DNA from 3 places in the Metabacillus dongyingensis genome. Region 3 is predicted to be linked to each of the others. Evidence: riboswitches for the same ligand, from Rfam matches in the RefSeq annotation. Region 3 holds a riboswitch; each other region holds the start of a gene.

Region 1 (6,991 bases), 1.3 Mb from region 3:
TTTTTAACAAGGGTGCGGACAGCGTCTTCATCGGCTAATGTGAATGATAGCACGGCACCTGGTCCGTCCGCCTGGTAACGCTGAATCGAGTGGCCAGGATGGAACGTTAATCCTGGATAATAAACGTTTCGGACAGCTTTATGCTTAGACAAGTACTCTGCCAGCTTCCTCGCAGATGCTGATGATTGCTGTAGTCTGACGTTCAGTGTTTTCATTCCGCGGAGCACAAGCCAGCTGTCCTGCACGCCGAGTACCGCACCGAATGCATTTTGCAGTTTCCCTACCTGTGCAGCAAGCTCTTCGTCTTTTACAACCGCGAGTCCTGCAAGTACATCACTGTGTCCAGCCAAAAACTTGGTTGCGCTGTGAAGCACGATATCGACTCCTAGCTCGAGTGGACGCTGAAGGACTGGTGTTAAAAACGTATTGTCTAAAAATGTTAAACAGTTATTTGCTTTTGCAAGTTTCGTAATGCCCTGGATGTCGGTAATTTTCAAAAGCGGATTTGACGGTGTCTCAACATAGATAACTTTTGTATTCGGCTTGATGTGTGACGCCACTTCATGCAAATCGGTCATGTCGACAAAGCTGTATTCAATGCCGAATCTGCTCAATACATCTGTGATGATCCTGTATGTTCCGCCGTATACATCTTCAGTAATTAGAACGTGGTCTCCTTTAGAAAGGAGCAAGAAACAGGTTGAAATGGCCGCCATTCCAGAAGCAAAGGCAAATCCTTTGGTACCGCCTTCTAGTTCGGCAATTGTTTCTTCTAATGCCTCGCGTGTCGGGTTCCCCGATCTGCTGTAATCAAATTTTCCATAGTCATCAAAGTCAAATTGGTGAAAAGTAGAGGAATGATTGATCGGCACGCTTACCGCTCCTGTTTCCTTTTGCACCTTTTGACGATTGTGGAGCAGCTTCGTCTCGAATTTCCAATCATCGTTGCTCAACTTTCTCCGCCTCCTTCATCAGTTCAAATGCTTCTGTTAAATCCTTTTCCAAATCTCCTGCGTATTCAATTCCGACAGAAAAGCGCAATAGCTTGTTGCACACGCCATTTGCAACGCGAATCTCTTCAGGAATATCCATATGAGTCTGAGTCGCTGGATATGTGATAAAGCTTTCCACTCCGCCCAGGCTTTCTGCAAATGTGATCGTCTTTAAGGCTTTCAAAAATGGATTCACCCATTCTTCCTTCTGCAGCCTGAATGAAAGCATTCCGCCTTTGCCAGGATAAAGCACCTCTGTCACTTCTGTTTGATTTTCAAGAAATACTGCAAGCTTTCCGGCATTTTTTTCATGCTGGTTCATCCGCAGGGCCAGGGTTTTCATGCCGCGGATCAAGAGCCATGAATCAAAAGGAGAAAGCACCCCCCCGATCGCGTTGTGATGCTGTGCAAGCTCTTCACAAAGCTCTGTTCCCTTAGCAACAACCAAACCGGCAAGCACATCATTGTGTCCGCCCAAATATTTGGTGGCACTATGTATGACAATGTCCGCTCCATCTAAAATCGGCGTTTGCAGGATCGGCGTGTAGAAGGTGTTGTCGACAATCAGCAGCAGATGGTTTTCACGGGCTATTTTAGCAATCTTGCTGACCTCTGTTTCCTGCATCAAAGGATTAGTCGGAGTTTCCAGAAAAATGGCCTTTGTGCGTTCATTGATCAGCTGCTGCGTACAGTTTTCGTCGTTAAAATCAGCGTAATGAAAAACAAGTCCGTATTTTCTCCATTCCCGTTCGAATAAACGGTAGGTTCCCCCGTACAAATCTGAGGATACAATGAGCTCGTCTCCGCTTTTAAACAATGCCATCAATGTCTGAATCGCTGCCATTCCTGAACTGAAGGCATATCCCTGATCTCCATGCTCAAGCTCTGCAATGGCTTTTTCAAGTATCGCCCGAGTAGGATTTCCAGTGCGGATGTAATCAAATCCAGTTGATTCCCCAATTCCATTGTGCCTGTATGCTGTAGAAAAATAGACGGGCGGATTCACTGTTCCCGTTACGTTTTCACTTCGATTTCCAATTTGCGCCAAGATTGTTTCAATGCGTTCTGACATTTCCAACACCGTCCCATTGTTTTTTCTAAAATAAAAAACGTCTTCCTCATTTAAGAAGAAGACGTTGATATCGAATGATTGCTTCTCCTTATCTCCCAAGCTTATTACCTGCGCTTGCTGGATTTAGCACCTTGGTTCGAACAGGAACATTCTCTGTTCTTTTCCGGTTGCTGAGATTTCACAGGGCCAGAACCCTCCATCTCTCTGGATAAGAATAAATAGTATGAACTTTTTGAATTGTTTTTATAACCTTATCTCATTATCAAATATTTTGCAAGGGGTTTTTTATGAATATTTACGATTCACAATCATCACACCTGCAATAATCAACAAACCGCCTGCCCCGCTCATTAATAAAAAAGGTTCATTCAGCAAGATGACTGCCGCAATAACAGTTGCAAGCGGTTCAAAGTAAAGAAAGGATGACACTTTAGCCGCCTCCATGACCTCCAGGGCTTTTCCCCAAAACCAGTATGCGACTGCCGAGACAAAGATTCCGAGAAACAGCAAATGAGTCCAGTTTTCCTGTGTCAGCACAGTCAGCTGAACCCAGCCGTTATTTCTCATAAAGAATGGAATTGTCATCAAAAAACCAATAAGGCTTGTATAAAAAGTAATGGTTAATGCAGGATAAGGGATTTTTAATTTTTTTATAAGAATGGAATAAACCGCCCAATTTAATGTACTTAAGATCATCAGTGCATATCCCATATTAGCATGAAAGGTTAATGACCCGCCTTGTCCATAAGATGTAATCAAGAGAACGCCAAGTACAGCAATTGACATGCCTGCAGCTTTAAAAAGCGTAAACGTTTCTTTTAAAAATAGAGATGCCAGAACTGCTGTGAATATCGGGGAAAAAGAGATGATCCATCCTGCTTCCGATGCCTGAATGGACTTCAATGCCGCAGCCTGTATGACTTGATGGACAAAGATTCCGAGTACGGCAAGTATAAAAACCTCAGGGAGATAATCCATTTTTATTTTTAAAGGCTGACGAAAAAGGAAAAGAAGGAGGAATAAAAAGAGAGATGCAATACCAAAACGCAAAACAAGCAATGTAAAAGGTTCCAGCTGAACTAAAACAGCTTTTGTTGATACAAAGGAAATTCCCCAGAACGAAATTGAGACAGCTGCATAGATACCTGCTGTAACATGAATTGATTTCCTCATTTTCAGGCATCCTTCCCTTTATCAGGCTTGTCTTCTTATAAGGAATATGTACGGAATAAAGGAATTATGACGGGTTTAAATCTGTCAAAAAGTGTTCAAATGAACTGTCTTTTTTTTACAGATTACCTTGGTATATTTATCCTATAAGTGAAAGGCGGCAATACGGATGACATATTCATTAACAAAGCCAAAATGGGGTCTTTTTACAATCCTTGTTCTTCTCATAGCGGGATCAAATGCGGCGATTTACCGATTTCCATTTATGCAGCCTGTTCCAGCAGGAGCAAAGAACGCAAATGTTATTCTTCTGAATGCGGATGAGGCCCGTCAATTCATTTCAGACGTATCAGCAAAAATCAATCGTGCATGAAGCAAGAATTTTGTCACAATTCATGCTAAAATAAATGGAAGCGTTTTTAATAATGGATGTGACAGCGTCCAACATCTTTGGAGGTATTTGTGATGACAGCAAAAGCAGGAATTGTAAAAGAGACGCTGCTTTATTCAAAAGAATTAGAAGAAGAAGTAACGCTCCTGATTTATCTGCCGAAGAATTATTCGCCGCTTTATAAGTATAGCCTGATCATTGCACAGGACGGTCAGGATTACTTCAGACTCGGGCGCATCTCAAGGCAGACAGAAGAGCTGTTAAGTGAGAAAGAAATTGAAAATGTGATCATTGTCGGCATACCGTATCGTGACGTGCATGACCGCCGTGATAAATATCATCCTGAAGGGCCGAAGCAAAAAGCTTATATTCGCTTTTTGGCTCATGAAGTTGTTCCTTTTCTGGATAAGGAGTTTCCAACCTATCAAATGGGTGCCGGGCGGGCTCTAATCGGAGATTCTCTGGCTGGAACGGTATCCTTTATGACTGCTCTTACTTATCCGAATACGTTTGGTAAAGTAATCATGCAATCACCTTATTCAGATGAAACGGTTCTGCAAATGGTAGAGGACTTTTCTTCTCCTGCCTTATTATCGGTCTATCATCAAATTGGCACGAAAGAAACAGAAGTCAAAACGACTGACGGCGCAGTTCAGGACTTCCTTGCCCCAAACAGGAAACTGCACGCGGCCATTGACGCTAAAGGAATTCCATCCGTCTATGAAGAATTTGAAGGCGACCACAAATGGACTTTCTGGCAGCCGTCTTTGAAAAAGATTTTAAAAACAATGTTCTAATTGGCTCATATGCTTTAAACCGTAATTTTTGATATACTATGAATACATATTTATACATGGGAGGGAACACTTATGAAGTACGGTATTGCCATTTTTCCATCAAAAAAACTGCAGGATTCAGTCAACTCTTACCGAAAGCGCTATGATCCCAATTACGCTTTGATTCCGCCTCACTTGACGCTTAAACAGCCATTTGAAGCGACAGAAGAGCAGCTAAGGGACATTTCAAGAGAACTGCGTCAGATTGCACAAAGAATGCAGCCGCTCTCACTTTCTATCAGAAAATTCAGTTCCTTTTCACCAGTAAACAACGTCATTTATCTTAAAGTTGAACCGACAGAAGAAATCCTGAATCTGTATGATGCTCTTCATGGAGAATATTTCTCACATATTGAGCCTGAATATGCCTTTGTTCCTCATATTACGATTGGTCAAAATCTGTCTGATGATGAGCATTCAGATGTGCTTGGCCGCCTGAAAATGACAGATTTTCAGCATGAAGAAACTGTTGACCGCTTCCATCTCCTCTATCAGCTGGAAAATGGATCATGGACGGTTTATGAGACATTTCTTCTTGGAAAGGAAGGTCTGTAAGTGATCGCAAGAATTGTGAAGTCAGATGAAGAATTGCAGGACGCCTATGATGTCCGAACAAAAGTATTTGTAGAAGAACAGCATGTGCCTGAGGAAGAAGAAATCGATCAGTTTGAAAGAGAAGCTTCTCACGTTGTTTTATATGACGGAGACAAACCAGTTGGTGCAGGACGTTTTCGCATCCTGAACGGCATCGGCAAAATTGAACGAATTTGCGTGCTTCCTGATTACCGTTCTAAAGGCGCAGGCAAAATCATCATGGAAAAACTTGAAGAGATCGCTGCTTCAAAAGAAATGCAGACCCTAAAGCTGAATGCACAAACACATGCAGAGCCTTTCTATGAGAAGCTTGGCTATAACACCATTTCAAAAGAAACATTTTTAGATGCAGGCATTCCGCATGTTACGATGGTAAAAGAAATAAAAGCTTAAAAAACAGCTAACGGGTTGAGTTTTTAAGGCGATAAAACAGCAAAATAAAGAAGAAAACGGGTACTACATTGCACTGTGCAAGTGGTATCCGTTTTTTTGTTGTGATTATTTGTTCTTAGGGTTTCTTTGAGTACTCAAAACCATGGAGTGAGATCTTTTGAGGAATCATTTACCTTCTTTGAGTACTCAAAAACAAGGAGTTGACTTTTTTGAGGACTCATACACCTCCTTTGAGTACTCAAAACCCTGAAGTTGGCTTTTTTGAGGAATCATATACCTTCTTTGAGTACTCAAAATCCTGGAGCTGGCTTTTTTGAGGACTCATACACCTTCTTTGAGTACTCAAAACCCTGGAGTTGGCTCTTTTGAGGACTCATACACCTTCTTTGAGTACTCAAAACCCTGGAGCTGGCTCTTTTGAGGACTCATACACCTTTTTTGAGTACTCAAAACCCTGGAGTTGACTTTTTTGAGGAATCATACACCTTCTTTGAGTACTCAAAACCCTGGAGCTGGCTTTTTTGAGTACTCATTCACCTTCTTTGAGTACTCAAAAACCTGGAGCTGGCTTTTTTAAGTACTCATACACCTTCTTTGAGTACTCAAAACCGTGGAGTTGACTTTTTTGAGGAATCATACACCTTCTTTGAGTACTCAAGACCATGGAGTTGGTTTTTTTGAGTACTCATTCACCTTCTTTGAGTACTCAAAACCTTGAAGTTGACTTTTTTGAGGACTCATACACCTTCTTTGAGTACTCAAAACCCTGGAGTTGGTTTTTTTGAGTACTCATTCACCTTCTTTGAGTACTCAAAACCTTGAAGTTGACTTTTTTGAGGAATCATACGCCTTCTTTGAGTACTCAAGCCCATGGAGCTGGCTTTTTTGAGGACTCATACACCTTCTTTGAGTACTCAAAACCATGGAGTGAGCTCTTTTGAGGACTCATACACCTTCTTTGAGTACTCAAAACCATGGAGTGAGCTCTTTTGAGGACTCATACACCTTCTTTGAGTACTCAAACCCATGGAGTTGACTTTTTTGAGTACTCATTCACCTTCTTTGAGTACTCAAAACCCTGAAGTTGGCTCTTTTGAAGAATCATACACCTTCTTTGAGTACTCAAGCCCATGGAGATGGCTTTTTTGAGTACTCATACACCTTCTTTGAGTACTCAAAACCCTGGAACTGGCTCTTTTGAGGAATCATACACCTTCTTTGAGTACTCAAAACCCTGGAACTGGCTCTTTTGAGGAATCATACACCTTCTTTGAGTACTCAAAAACCTGGAGCTGGCTTTTTTAAGTACTCATACACCTTCTTTGAGTACTCAAAACCATAGAGTGTTCTTTGAGTACTCAAAACTCTGGAGCTGGCTCTTTTGAGGAATCATACACCATATTTGAGTACTCAAAACCCTGGAGCGGGCTTTTTTGAGGACTCATACACCATATTTGAGTACTCAAAACCCTGGAGTTGGCTCTTTTGAGGAGTCATACACCTTCTTTGAGTACTCAAAACCCTGGAGCTTGCTTTTTTGAGT
Region 2 (6,991 bases), 540 kb from region 3:
CTGGACATTAAGATGGCAATATAAAGATACAGAAAAAAGTACGATCCCAATGGAGGAGGAGAGAGATGAAAACTATTCAAGATTGGATAAAAGAATATCCTTTATTAAACGATTTAGTTGCTACAAAGGAAGTATTTTGGTCAAATCCTAAATATGAAGCATTTCAAACTGGATTAAAAAAACTACCGCTTAATGAGAAAGATGTAAAAGATGGCGAGGAAAGGTTAAAGCGTTTTGCTCCTTACATTGCTAAAGTTTTTCCTGAAACAAGAAAACTAAACGGAATCATTGAATCTCCTATTGTACCCATCCCGGCGATGCATCAACAGTTATCACACTTGTATGAGCATCCATTAGAAGGGACATTTTTATTAAAATGTGACAGCCACCTTCCCATTTCGGGTTCCATTAAAGCACGCGGCGGCATTTACGAAGTGTTGAAACACGCAGAAACGTTGGCACTTAAACATGGTTTATTGGCAGTAAATGACGATTATTCCATCCTTGATAGTGAAAGATTCAGAAACTTCTTTTCACAATACTCAATTGCTGTAGGGTCTACAGGCAACCTAGGGTTAAGTATAGGTATAATGAGTGCCAAATTAGGTTTTAAAGTAACGGTCCATATGTCTGCTGATGCAAAGAAATGGAAAAAAGATCTTCTTAAAAGCAAAGGAGTAACGGTTATCGAATATAAGGAAGATTACAGCAAAGCTGTAGAAGAGGGCCGAAAGCAGGCGCATAGCGAACCGAATTGTTACTTTATTGATGACGAAAGCTCTCGTGATTTATTTTTAGGCTATGCGGTGGCAGCAATTCGACTTGAAAAACAATTAGAAGATTTAAATATAACTGTAGATGAAAACCATCCACTATTTGTTTACCTTCCATGCGGAGTAGGCGGTGGGCCGGGAGGAGTGGCTTTTGGCTTAAAACTTATGTATCAGCATCGAGTACATTGCTTCTTTGCAGAGCCTACACATTCTCCATGTATGTTACTTGGGCTAGTAACAGGGCTGCATGATAAAGTTTCTGTACAAGATTTTGGAATTGACAACATCACATCAGCAGACGGCCTTGCGGTCGGAAGGCCATCAGGATTCGTGGGTCAAACTATCGAGTCTTTATTAAGCGGAAGTTATACGGTAAGTGATAATGAATTATTTAAACTATTAAGCTCATTGGTCGATACAGAAAACATTCACCTGGAGCCTTCCGCATTAGCCGGTGTAATAGGGCCGGTAAAGTTATGGATTGAGAAAGAAGGAAAAGAATACATACAAAATCATAACTTAACAGATAAAATGAAAAATGCTACACATCTTATGTGGGCTACCGGTGGAAGCATGGTTCCTAAAGAAACGATGAACGAATATTATAAAAAAGGAGCAACGTTATCACTTTAAATGTTTTAGATCTGATTTGTATTCCTAAACAAGGGAAGTTTAAGTGACTAAAGATATGAAGCAGATTAAAGATAACTTCAGTACCCAGCTGGAGTTTTTCTTTATGATAATTAAAGATCTTCCTAAGAATTATGATATATCTTTTCTTTTATGTTAAAGAGAAACTCCCCGTCTTCGGGTAGTACCAGCAATTAGGAATAGCAAGTTGATTCCAAATATTTTTGCAGAAATAGAACATTACAGTTAGTTTTTAACTTTAAACGTGAAAAACTTGTTTGGTAATGAAGCCTTTGGAAAGCATTCCCGAAGGCTTCTTTAAACATCTCTTTATTCGGATTGGCAGACGTTCTTGCATGGTAAGCTTAAATGTCCCATAAGGTTTATAAGGGGCATAGATTAATGGTGTTAAGGCTCTGAAATCCTAAGGAGCAAAGGCAAGGTGTAAATACTCAGATTATTCTTCTTTAAAAAGCTCTTCCAAAAACCGATTGCGATTTCTCCAAAAAATACTTTGTAATCTGATAATGATCCGTCTCGGTATAATCGATTTCAGCTATGCTTTCCGAATCAAAGCTTAATATATTCGCCCCGGGAAATCCCAGAAGGATAGGAGAATGTGTGGCAATAATAAATTGCGCTTCGCCGTCTTTTGTTAAGTCATGAATGATGCGGAGCAGGGTCAGCTGTCTTGATGGAGAAAGTGCGGCCTCTGGCTCATCCAATAAATAGACGGCTTTCTTGCCATTGCCGAAACGATTGAGAAAGAGGGATAAAAAAGATTCACCATGTGATTGATGATGAAGCGATTTACCGCCATATGGGCCAAAAACGTCACCTGACAATGGCTCTTCATTCAATTCTTCCAGATAGGATGCAAACTGATAAAAGGACTCAGCTCTTAGGAAAAAGCCATTTTTAATTTTAGGCATCCAGGCAAGCTTGATATACTTTCCTAAATCAGATTGAGAGCTTCTAGTTTCATAAAGATGATGGCTGCCGCCAGCGGTATTAAACCCGCACTGATAGGCAATGGCTTCCATCAAAGTCGATTTGCCGGATCCATTTTCGCCTACAAAAAAAGTAACAGGGCTTTTAATTTTAAGTTCATCCAAATGTGAAATGGCAGGAATGGAAAAAGGATACGTTTCAAACGAAGGAATCTCTTCTTTATTTAATTTGATTAATTTTAAAAACATGTTTATCACCTGCACTTAGTTTAGCAGGAATGCCGGATGAATGTCATTGGCTAAACGGAAATTTTGTAGAATGGATGACAGCACAAATGAATGTAATCCGAGGTTCTATCTGCAATAATTTCTTTATCGTAATCCATGGAAGCAACGTGATAGGAGTTAGTTAGACTGATGATTTTTTTCATAGATGATGAGACATTTTCAAAAAGGGTATCGGAGCTGTCCGGAGGGACGACATGGTCTTCTTCGGATTTAAAAACGAGCAGCGGACATGAGACTTCTGAAAGCTTTGGTTTTATAAATTTTATAAGATTAAGGAGATTATGAACGGCTGTAATTGGAACAGCTGAGTAAGTAATTTCTTCGATTCCTTCTGCTTTTATATCCGGTTTTCCTTCAGCAATGAACCTTGGCTCTGTCAGATCTTCGAAAGACTCATATCCAGGCACGCTTAAAGCAGCATTAATCGTAATCACACCGCTGATTTCTTTGTATTTGCCAGCTAAATGCAAAGCTAGGATGCCGCCCATAGACTGACCTGCAATAAATACTTTCCGGCAGATTTTTTTCAGCTTTAAATAAGCCTGTTCAATGTCTTTGATCCAATCCAGATAACAGCAGGCTTCAAGCTCGTGAGCATTTGTCCCGTGGCCTTTTAATCGCGGGGCAAGAACGGTGAAGCCTTTATCAGCAAGCAGTTTTCCCAGTTCTCCAACACTTTGAGGTGTTCCTACAAATCCATGGCAAAGCAGAATGCCAATCTCATTTCCTTTATAAAAAAAGCTTTCAGCACCGGGCAATACAGAGTAAATCGTTTCAGTCATTTGTGATTCCTCCAATTCATACAAATCATAAAATAAAAAACCCTCTCTTTCATTGGCTATAAAGAGAGGTTTTTTCTCTATCAACCAAAGCACAGCAGCTTTGCTGGTGGGAGCACCTTTCCGTTTGCCGGCGGTTGCTGTGAAGTCGCGGAGCCAGATCTCTCGTTCACTCTTGATAATTTATTTAATTCTGATTGGTTTAGTTGGTTTTAATGATCTTATCACGGCCGCCTTCTAACTGTCAATAAACTTTGAGGTTATGAAAGCAGAGAATCAGCGATTTGAGTACCCCATTCACACGCTTTTAAGGGGGGGAAATCCCCTGAAGTTTCTATCTTCACAAATGACAAAAATAGGAGTAGAATACTAATATTCCAATCAGATAGGTGGGATTTAAGTGAATACGATTCCTAAACCTCTTGTATTAACGAATCAATGGTTTATTGTGTTATCTGTCGCAGCCGCTTGGGTTTCAGGATCCGGCTGGTTTCTTCTTATACCTCTTATTCCAGGATTAATGGGGCTTCTTTTTAAATTTAACCCTATTATGAAGACGGCAAAGCTCTTTTTAAGAAAAAAGCCTTCGGAATACATTCCCGAGGATTTCGAACAGCAGCAGTTCAATCAGATGATTGCAGTCATCTGTCTTAGTCTTGGTTTTCTTGGTTATATGATGAACTGGATGACTCTGGCTTATATCTTTACCGCTATGGTCGCGCTAGCTGCATTCGTTGCCATATTAGGCTTTTGTGTTGGCTGCTTTATTCGTTTTCAGTGGCAGCAATACCGATACCGCAGGCTTTCAAAGTAGTCATATTTTTATAAAAAAAGTGTTGACTTTTTGAAAATACCAGCGTAAAGTAGGACTCACATCGAAAATATGAAACTTCTTATCACGAGAGGTGGAGGGATTTGGCCCTTTGAAACCTCGGCAGCAGACTCGGACTTTCCTGAGAACTGTGCCAACTCCAACAAGCGTGATTTCGCTTGAGAGATAAGAAGAGTGAACGGTCTTTTACCTTTGATCTTACCCTCTTCTTGGCTTTCAGGAAGAGGTTTTTTGTTTTTTAGCAAATTAAATAGATTTCTTATCCAGAGAAGCGGAGGGACTGGCCTGATGATGCTTCGGCAGCGGACTTTTATAAAAAAGTACTGTGCCAATTCCAGCAGGCAAAAAGCCTGGGAGATAAGAAGAGACCTAGTGATTCTTTATGAATTCATGCCCTCTTCTTGTCGGATAGAAGAGGGTTTTTTTATTTTCAATATCACGGGAGGAATACATATGATTCAATTTGAAGGTGTCACAAAGGTTTATAACAGCGGCGGAAATGAAGTGAGAGCCCTTAACGGCATTGATCTTCATGTGAAGCAGGGGGAGATTTGCGGTGTGATCGGATTCAGCGGAGCCGGTAAAAGCACACTGATCCGCACAGTGAATTTGTTAGAGCGTCCAAGCTCGGGAAAAATCATTGTTGATAATCTCGATTTAACGGCACTATCCCAAAAGGAAGTAAGACAAGTAAAACGCAAAATCGGCATGGTCTTCCAGCATTTCAATCTGCTGAATTCCAAAACGGTCTTCGCCAATGTTGCGATGCCGCTCCTTCTTGCAAAAGCCTCTCAAAAAGAAATCAAACAAAGAGTAACAGAATTATTGTCGTTTGTAGGGTTAGAGGACAAAGCAAATCAATATCCAGACCAGCTGTCAGGGGGTCAAAAACAGCGTGTCGGCATTGCAAGAGCACTGGCTACACAGCCCTCCATTCTATTGTGTGATGAAGCAACATCTGCACTTGATCCTCAAACAACCGGGTCCATTCTGAAGCTTTTGAAAAAAATCAATCAGGAATACAACATTACAATTTTAATGATCACCCATGAGATGTCAGTTATCAGGGAGGTTTGCGATAGGGTTGCAGTAATTGAGGGCGGAAAAATTATCGAGTCAGGCTCAGTTTTTGATGTATTCTCAAATCCTCAAACAAAAACAGCTTCGAACTTTGTCAGTTCTGTTCTGAATGATTCCATCCCTGAGTCTGTGCTGAAATTAGTGCAGGAGGAGAATGCACAGGGACAGATTTTCAAAATTAACTTTGTCGGCAAATCTTCGGGCCAGCCGCTGCTTTCTCAGATTGCTAAACGGTTTGATCTTGATATCAATGTTTTATTTGGAAACATCACAGAGCTTCAGGGCATCCCGTTTGGACATTTGATTGTCGAGCTGCAGGGAGCAAAAAGCGAAATTAAACGGGCGTTATTAGTAATGAATCAGGAAAATGTCACAGTTAAAGAGGTGGAAGTACATGCTAGTTAATTCACAGCAAATTATTGATGCACTGATCGAAACACTTGCAATGACCGGTTTTTCATTGCTTTTCTCAACCTTGATCGGACTGCCGCTTGGTGTGCTGCTGGTCATTACAAGAAAAGGGCACCTATGGGAAAATGCCATTATTTTTAATATCTTGAACGGTGTCGTCAATATCTTCCGTTCTGTACCCTTCATTATATTAATGGTTGCGATTGTTCCGCTAACCAGATTAATTGTAGGAACATCAATTGGGACTGCCGCTGCTGTAGTGCCGCTTGTCTTTTATGCAGGTCCATATATTGCGAGATTGATTGAGAACTCATTATTAGAAGTGGACCCGGGAGTCATAGAGGCAGCAGAAGCTATGGGAGCAACACCAACGCAAATCATCTTTAAATTCATCGTTCCAGAAGCATTAAGCTCACTTGTATTAAGTCTTACAATCGCAACGGTTGGTCTTGTCGGGGCATCAGCGATGGCTGGAGCTGTCGGCGGCGGCGGACTCGGGGATCTCGCCATTACATACGGCTACCAGCGCTTTGACACAGTTGTCATGATTATTACCGTTACAATCCTTGTTGTGCTCGTTCAGGGGCTTCAATCATCAGGAAACTTATTATCTAAAAAAATCAGAAGACGATAGGGAGAGAAACAAAATGAAAAAATTTATTATCCTAGCACTTATTCTAGTAGTAGGAGCTCTTGCTGCAGGCTGCGGAAATAAAACAGCAAACGGGAAAGAAGAAGTAAATGTCAAAATTGGCGTAAGCGGATCAGATAACCGCATTTGGGATTTCGTTGCAAAGAAAGCCGAAAAAGAAGGCATCAACATTGAGATTGTCACATTCTCAGATTACGTTCAGCCAAACCTGGCACTGGCAGAAGGTGAGCTTGATGCAAATGCATTCCAGACCATTTCTTATTTTAACGCATTTAAAAAAGAACACGATCTTGATCTATCACCAATCGGTACAACTGTGATTGCTCCACTTGGGCTTTATTCTGATAAATATAAATCTATTAAAGACATTCCCAAAGGCGGAAAGATTGCCGTTCCAAACGAAGCAACCAATATGGGCAGAGCTTTCCTTCTGCTTCAGGATGCAGGCTTGATTGAACTGCCAGAGGACTTTGATGGAAATGGTTCATTGGACAAAATTGTTTCAAATCCGAAAAACTTAGAAATTGTTCCTGTTGTTGCTGGCCAGACACCGCGTGTATTACCGGATGTAGCAGGATCGGTCATTAATAACGGCA
Region 3 (6,991 bases):
TTTCCTTTTATTGTGCGAACAAAATAGAAAAGCATGTGACATTCTTGTCACACGCTAATGACGGCTGCAAAGTCATTTCTTTTTGGGAAAATTAACGTAAATGCTGTTTCTGTGTGGATAATAGACTGTACGTGAATATCAATCAGCAGCGGTATAGCTGCTTTTTTAGCCAGATACAGCCCCATTCCTGTAGCAGCATGATCATGATGGTTTATGGTCGATGTGAAGCCTTTATCGAATATGCGGGGCAGGTCCTTTGGATCAATGCCCCGGCCGGAGTCTTTCACCTGAACTCTTACTTGATCATCCTGCTTCCAGCATTTTATGATAATGTCAGACGCCACGCTGTATTTCACTGCATTCGTTAAGATTTGTCTAATAATAAAGGCAAGCCATTTCGCATCACTAAGGACTTCCTTTTGATCAAGCTGAATGTCAAAACCAATCCCTTTTTGAATACACCATGCCTGAAGTGTTTTAATTTCACTGAAAATCACGCTTTCCAAATCAACCGTTTCAATGTATAAATCATTTTCAATAAACGGAATTCGTTTTTGATGCAGCTGCTGGTCAAGCAAAAGGTGAATCCGCAGCCACTCATACGTCAAATGAGTTTTCATCACATCGTCTTCCATGCGTTCGATCATTAAATGCATGGCAGTGAGCGGGGTCTTCACTTCATGAATCCACGATAACAGTTCATCTTTTTCCTGTTCAAGCGAAATTCTGTTGTGCAAAGCATCTTTTTTCAGGGACTGCGCCTGTTCGCTGAGCGTCTTTTCAACCAATTGTTCAAACGGGCTTTCCGGAGCTGGAATGCTTGATATATCAAGGTTGTTTTCCCGATCTGCCAGACTTTTATAAAAAGCAGTTTCTTTGTTGTACCGAACAGATAAGAAGATAATAAAAGCGATCATGGAAAGAAAAACAATATACAGGACTGACTGCACTGGAATGGCTGAGTCAATGAAAGCGATAAATAGAATAAAAAAATGAATGATAATAAAGAACAGAATCCAGCTCCGGCGCTCTTTTAAGAAACGGAGAATCATACCATTTCCTCTTCTGCCGCAAGATATCCCTGGCCTACTTTTGTCTCAATAAATTGACCAAGACCAATTTCATCCAGCCGTTTTCGCAGGCGATTGACATTCACTGTTAACGTATTATCGCTTATGAAGCGTCTATCATCCCACAGGCTGTTCATGAGCTTGTCCCTGCTGACAATTTTGTTTTTTTGTTCAATCAATAGTTTAAGAATGAACATTTCATTCTTTGTCAGTTCAACGGAACCGGTTTCGTTCGTAACCGTATTTCGCTCATAATCAACCGCAGCATTGCACCATGTTTTCAGACTTACTTGCTCTGTATTGTAGTTATAAACACGGCGGAGAATGGCCTGGATTTTAGCAATCAGCACATCAAAGTGAAAGGGCTTTTGAACAAAATCATCAGCACCAAGCTGCATAGACATGACCATATCAGTCGGATGATCCCGCGAGGAGAGAAAAATGATCGGCACATTCGAATGCGACCGGATCATCCGGCACCAATGAAAGCCGTCAAACTTCGGCAGCTGAATATCAATGATGACCAAATCTGGCTTTACGGCTGAGAATTCCTGCATGACTTTATTAAAATCTGTAATGCCATAAACATCATAAGACCACTGATTTAATCGTTCTTTGATTTCATTAAACAGGGTTAAATCATCTTCAATTAATAGAAGTTTAAACATGAGTTTCACCACACTATAAGGTTTCTTTTACAATTATTGTATAGGAAAACAATTCTGTGTGCTATAGATGGGCTTGACAAGATGTCAGAATACATAAGTGAACGGAATATTCATACTAATCTTGACATTGATTCAATAGATTGCTATTGTAGTAAAAAAATAATTTCTTATCCAGAGAGGTGGAGGGACTGGCCCTTTGAAACCTCAGCAGCAGGTCTATTAAGATACTGTGCTAACTCCAGCGGGTGAATTGACCTGATAGATAAGCGTGCCTTTTATTTGTCAGTAACGCACTCTTTTTAAAGAGTGCGTTTTTCATTTTTTTGGATGTGAAAAAAGGGGAGTAAAAATGGAAGCTAAGCAGCAATTTCAAAGGAAAATGCAATCTCGTCATTTAGTCATGTTATCTCTTGGAGGTGTAATTGGGACAGGTTTATTCTTAAGCACGGGTTATACGATTCAACAGGCAGGAGCGTTTGGGACGATCCTGTCGTATCTTGTGGGTGCCCTGGTCGTTTATCTCGTTATGCTTTGTTTGGGGGAATTAGCCGTCCATATGCCGGAGACAGGCGCTTTTCATAGCTATGCCGCTAAATATATTGGTCCAGGGACAGGATATACTGTAGCCTGGCTGTATTGGCTGACTTGGACGGTTGCGTTAGGTTCAGAATTCACGGCAGCGGGGCTGCTGATGCAGAGGTGGTTTCCATCTATTAACGTCTGGATTTGGAGTGCGGTGTTTGCGTTGATAATCTTTGCATTAAATGCTGTGACGGTTAAGTTTTTCGCGGAATCTGAATTTTGGTTTGCAGCGATTAAAGTCGCTGCCATAGTGATTTTTATTCTTTTGGGTGGAGCAGCAATTGTAGGTTTTATTCCTCTGACGGATTCCAATTCAGCTCCGTTCTTTACGAATCTCACAAATGAAGGATTATTTCCAAATGGTGCATTTGCCGTTATTATGACGATGCTTGCTGTGAATTTTGCCTATTCGGGAACGGAATTAATAGGGGTTGCAGCTGGAGAAACAGTCAATCCGGAAAAAACAATTCCAATGGCGATTCGGACAACATTATGGAGATTGATTATCTTTTTTGTTGGAACCATTGTTGTTTTATCTGCACTGCTGCCTGCATCAGATTCAGGAGTTTTAAAAAGCCCCTTTGTTTCTGTATTTGAACGAATCGGTATTCCTTATGCAGCAGATATCATGAATTTCGTGATCTTAACAGCCATTTTGTCTGCAGCAAACTCAGGCCTGTATGCTGCTTCCAGAATGCTCTGGTCACTTTCAGATAAGAAAACCATATCACCTATTTTTGCAAGAGTGTCAAAGCGCGGTGTGCCTATATATGCAGTGATTTTCAGTATGCTTGGCGGCACCCTGGCTTTGTTCTCAAGTGTTATTGCGCCAGATACAGTATATATAGTTCTTGTCTCCATTTCAGGTTTAGCCGTGGTTGCCGTATGGATGAGTATTAGCGTGTCACAGTTTTTCTTTCGCAGACAATATATAAAACAAGGACATTCGATAAAGGACCTGGTTTACCGGACACCTTTCTATCCCCTGGTGCCGATTGCATCTTTTGTGCTGTGTTTAGCATCTTTGGTTGGAATCGCATTTGATCCTGCACAGCGAATTGCCCTCTATTGCGGCATTTCATTTATTTTGTTTTGCTATGGAAGCTATTATGCAACACATTTTATTAAGAAAAGAGGAGAAGGATATGCAGCAGAAACTCAATCCAATTGAAACCATTTTAAGTGACTATTCCGTCATGATCCTTGATGGGGCACTTGCTACAGAACTCGAGCAGCATGGCTGTGATTTAGACGATCCCCTTTGGTCTGCCCGAATATTACTGGAAAACCCCGAAGCGATTTATCAGGTTCATTCAGACTATTTCCGTGCGGGAGCGGACTGTGCAATTACGGCCAGCTATCAAGCAACAATCGATGGTTTCTTGAAGCGGGGAATCGAAGAAGAAGAAGCTGTGCAATTAATAAAAAAAACAGTGGTGATTGCAAGAAAAGCAAGAGATGATTTTTGGAAGGAAGAAATGGAAGCTATTAGACCAAAGCCATTGGTTGCGGCATCAATCGGTCCCTATGGCGCCTATCTTGCAGACGGTTCGGAGTATACAGGCAACTATGGGGTTACGGATGAGGCTTTAAAAGATTTTCATCGTCCCAGAATGTCAGCATTGATTGAAGCAGGTGCTGATATACTGGCATTTGAAACCATTCCTTCTCTTCAAGAAGCAAAAGTATTACGTTCTTTATTGAATGAATTTCCCTATACATATGCATGGCTATCCTTTTCCTTGAAAAATGAGAAAGCGATTAGTGATGGCACTTTGCTCGAGGTGTGTGCAAATACCTTCGGGGACGACGGGCAAATAGCTGCAATTGGGATCAACTGTGCACCACTGGAATTAGTGAATGAAGCCATAAAAGTGATCAGCAGCCATACAAAAAACCCGGTTATTGTTTACCCGAATTCTGGAGAAGCCTACAATCCAGACACTAAAACATGGCATGGCCAGAAATCTTGTCTTGAACTGGATCATCTATCAGAAGACTGGTTCAAGTCAGGTGCCCGCTTAATAGGAGGCTGCTGCCGAACATCACCTCACCATATTGAAAAGATTTCAAAAAAATGGCGGACTAGTGAAAATGTCGTATCCGAGTCTGGGATTTAATAGAATTTGGGGAAGCATGGGGGTCTATGAGTATCCAAGTCTGGGGTTTTGTAGAATTTGGGGAAGCATAAGTGGTCTATGAGTATCCAAGTCTGGGGTTTAGTAGAATTTTGGGAAGCATAGAGGGTCAATGAGTATCCAAGTCTGGGGTTTAGTGGAATTTGGGGAAGCATAGAGGGTCTATGAGTATCCAAGTATGGGGTTTAGTAGAATTTGGGGAAGCATAGAGGGTCAATGAGTATCCAAGTCTGGGGTTTAGTAGAATTTGGGGAAGCATAGAGGGTCAATGAGTATCCAAGTCTGGGTTTTTGTAGAATTTGGGGAAGCATAGGTGGTCTATGAGTATCCAAGTCTGGGGTTTAGTAGAATTTGGGGAAGCATAGGGGGTCTATGAGTATCCAGGTCTGGAATTTTGTAGATTTTGGGGAAGCATAAGGGGTCTATGAGTATCCAAGTCTGGGTTTATGTAGAATTTGGGGAAGCATAGAGGGTCTATGAGTATCCAAGTCTGGGGTTTTGTAGAATTTGGGGAAGCATAGAGGGTCAATGAGTATCCAAGTCTGGGGTTTAGTAGAATTTGGGGAAGCATAAGGGGTCTATGAGTATCCAAGTATGGGGTTTAGTAGAATTTTGGGAAGCATAGAGGGTCAATGAGTATCCAAGTCTGGGGTTTAGTAGAATTTGGGGAAGCATAAGGGGTCAATGAGTATCCAAGTCTGGGGTTTAGTAGAATTTGGGGAAGCATAGAGGGTCTATGAGTATCCAAGTCAGGGATTATGTAGAATTTGGGAAACATAGGGGGTCTTTGAGCATTCTGAAATTTAATAGATTCAAAGAAAAAGGACATCCCCATTTGGGATGTCCTCTTTCTGCCGGCTCATCAAGCTGATGCAGAAGCATTAACTTTTGCCCATGCCGCACTTTCCCTCTTCCCGTGCAAGAAGTAGTAAAGAACAGAACTGGCAAAGACTAATACGCCTAATATCACATACAAGGTACTGTATCCTGTCACCGGAATGACAAATCCAAGCAGATAAGGTCCGAACCCTAAACCTGCATCAAGAAAGATAAAGAAAGTCGAAGTGGCAAGACCCATACGGTGAGGAGGCGTTAATTTAACGGCAATCGCCTGTGTCGCCGACTGCATGTTTCCAAATCCAAGGCCGATCAAAACACCAGAAAGCAAGAAAATGAAGCTAGTGCTTGCCGTGCTCAAAAGGAACATCCCAGCTCCAAATAAGAGGAAGGCAGGATACATAATGAAATTTGCCCCTTTTTTGTCCATTAAGCGGCCGGTAAAAGGGCGTGATGCCAATACAGCTGCCGCATAGACGATGAAAAAGAAGCTTGCTGTGCTGACAAGATGAATGTCCTTCGCATAGAAGTTAATAAAGGACAAAACACTTGAATAGCAAAACGCCGCTGCAAGTGTAATAAATGCAATCGGCAAAGCACTTGGCTCTACAAAATTTGAAAGTTTGAATCCTCGTACTTCTGATTTTTTTACTGAACTATCAAGCGGGGGCACATACAAGAAAAAGGCAATGATTAAACTGATGAAGCCTAATGCAACGCAGAAGGTAAAGATAGTTTGAAAGCTTGCGTGCTGGCTCAAGTACAGCCCGATAAAAGGACCGATGGCTGTTGCAAGAGTTGCACTCATACTGTAGTACCCGATGCCTTCCCCTTTTCGCGAAGCGGGAATAATCTGTGCTACTATTGTGCCTGTTGCTGTACTGGCCATACCCAGTGTAATTCCATGAACAAGGCGGTTGAAAAGAAGGAAGCCAAGGCCAAATTCAAAGAAATAAAAGGCTGTTGTCAGGGTAAACAGGATAAGCCCTGTATACAGGATCTTTTTACGGCTGAAAGTTACAATGAGTCTTCCTATTAAAAGCCGGCCAATCAGTGCACCTATAATAAAAATCCCGGTTACAAGTCCCGCCTCACTCGTAGAGGCGCTGTATTCATCCACTGCAAAAACAGCAATAGTCACCATTAACAAGTAAAAGATTAATGTTAAGAAAAAATTGATGGACGACACGACAATAAAGTCTTTCGTCCATAATTTGGATGTTGTCTGATTCATGTTTTTGCCCCCTTACTCTCTAATATTGTTCCGAATATCTCCCATGATCCGGATTACCTCAAGCTGTTCTTCTTCTGAAATACCTTTTAAAATTTCCTGCTCATATTCATCGATTGTTACGCGAACAACCCCGTATACCTTTCTCCCAAGGTCCGTAAGCTGCATTCTCTTTTCGCGCTTATCCTTGCCGGGTATATGCTCTACATATCCCAGTTCCTCAAGGCGGCTGATGGTTCTTGTAACGGTAGGCTTTTCAACACTTTGATAATCAGCAAGTTCAACAAGCGTAGCTGTTCCGTAATTCCATAAATAATGCAAAACAGACCATTGAGCTCTGTATAAATCATGTTTGGCAAGCTCCATATTCAGTCTGTTTTCAAAAGGACGGTATAACAGCAGAAGCTGCTGAAAAAACTTTTGATATGTTTTTATAGGAAACACCTCATTAAATAAATAGTTACC

What was found. Region 3 has a riboswitch for S-adenosylmethionine ahead of mmuP (S-methylmethionine permease). Riboswitches for the same ligand answer to the same signal wherever they lie in the genome.
Region 1: another riboswitch for S-adenosylmethionine. It lies ahead of K8L98_RS06230 (methionine biosynthesis PLP-dependent protein); the one in region 3 lies ahead of mmuP (S-methylmethionine permease).
Region 2: another riboswitch for S-adenosylmethionine. It lies ahead of K8L98_RS21990 (methionine ABC transporter ATP-binding protein); the one in region 3 lies ahead of mmuP (S-methylmethionine permease).

Annotation. Positions count from the first base shown of each region.
Region 1 is NZ_CP082944.1:1,255,158-1,262,148, reverse strand. It holds gene metC (cystathionine beta-lyase) at 1-953, opposite strand, end outside; gene K8L98_RS06230 (methionine biosynthesis PLP-dependent protein) at 940-2,064, opposite strand; SAM riboswitch class I at 2,150-2,279, opposite strand; gene K8L98_RS06225 (DMT family transporter) at 2,350-3,237, opposite strand; gene K8L98_RS06220 (hypothetical protein) at 3,404-3,607, shown strand; gene K8L98_RS06215 (alpha/beta hydrolase) at 3,700-4,422, shown strand; gene K8L98_RS06210 (YjcG family protein) at 4,495-5,016, shown strand; gene K8L98_RS06205 (GNAT family N-acetyltransferase) at 5,017-5,448, shown strand.
Region 2 is NZ_CP082944.1:4,424,857-4,431,847, reverse strand. It holds gene K8L98_RS22010 (D-serine ammonia-lyase) at 66-1,406, shown strand; gene K8L98_RS22005 (AAA family ATPase) at 1,871-2,602, opposite strand; gene K8L98_RS22000 (alpha/beta hydrolase) at 2,653-3,423, opposite strand; SAM riboswitch class I at 3,498-3,605, opposite strand; gene K8L98_RS21995 (DUF4395 domain-containing protein) at 3,821-4,234, shown strand; SAM riboswitch class I at 4,311-4,424, shown strand; SAM riboswitch class I at 4,509-4,616, shown strand; gene K8L98_RS21990 (methionine ABC transporter ATP-binding protein) at 4,706-5,737, shown strand; gene K8L98_RS21985 (methionine ABC transporter permease) at 5,727-6,377, shown strand; gene K8L98_RS21980 (MetQ/NlpA family ABC transporter substrate-binding protein) at 6,391-6,991, shown strand, end outside.
Region 3 is NZ_CP082944.1:4,968,283-4,975,273, reverse strand. It holds gene K8L98_RS24535 (sensor histidine kinase) at 48-1,052, opposite strand; gene K8L98_RS24530 (response regulator transcription factor) at 1,049-1,738, opposite strand; SAM riboswitch class I at 1,903-2,007, shown strand; gene mmuP (S-methylmethionine permease) at 2,088-3,491, shown strand; gene mmuM (homocysteine S-methyltransferase) at 3,466-4,440, shown strand; gene K8L98_RS24515 (MFS transporter) at 5,321-6,529, opposite strand; gene K8L98_RS24510 (MarR family winged helix-turn-helix transcriptional regulator) at 6,542-6,892, opposite strand.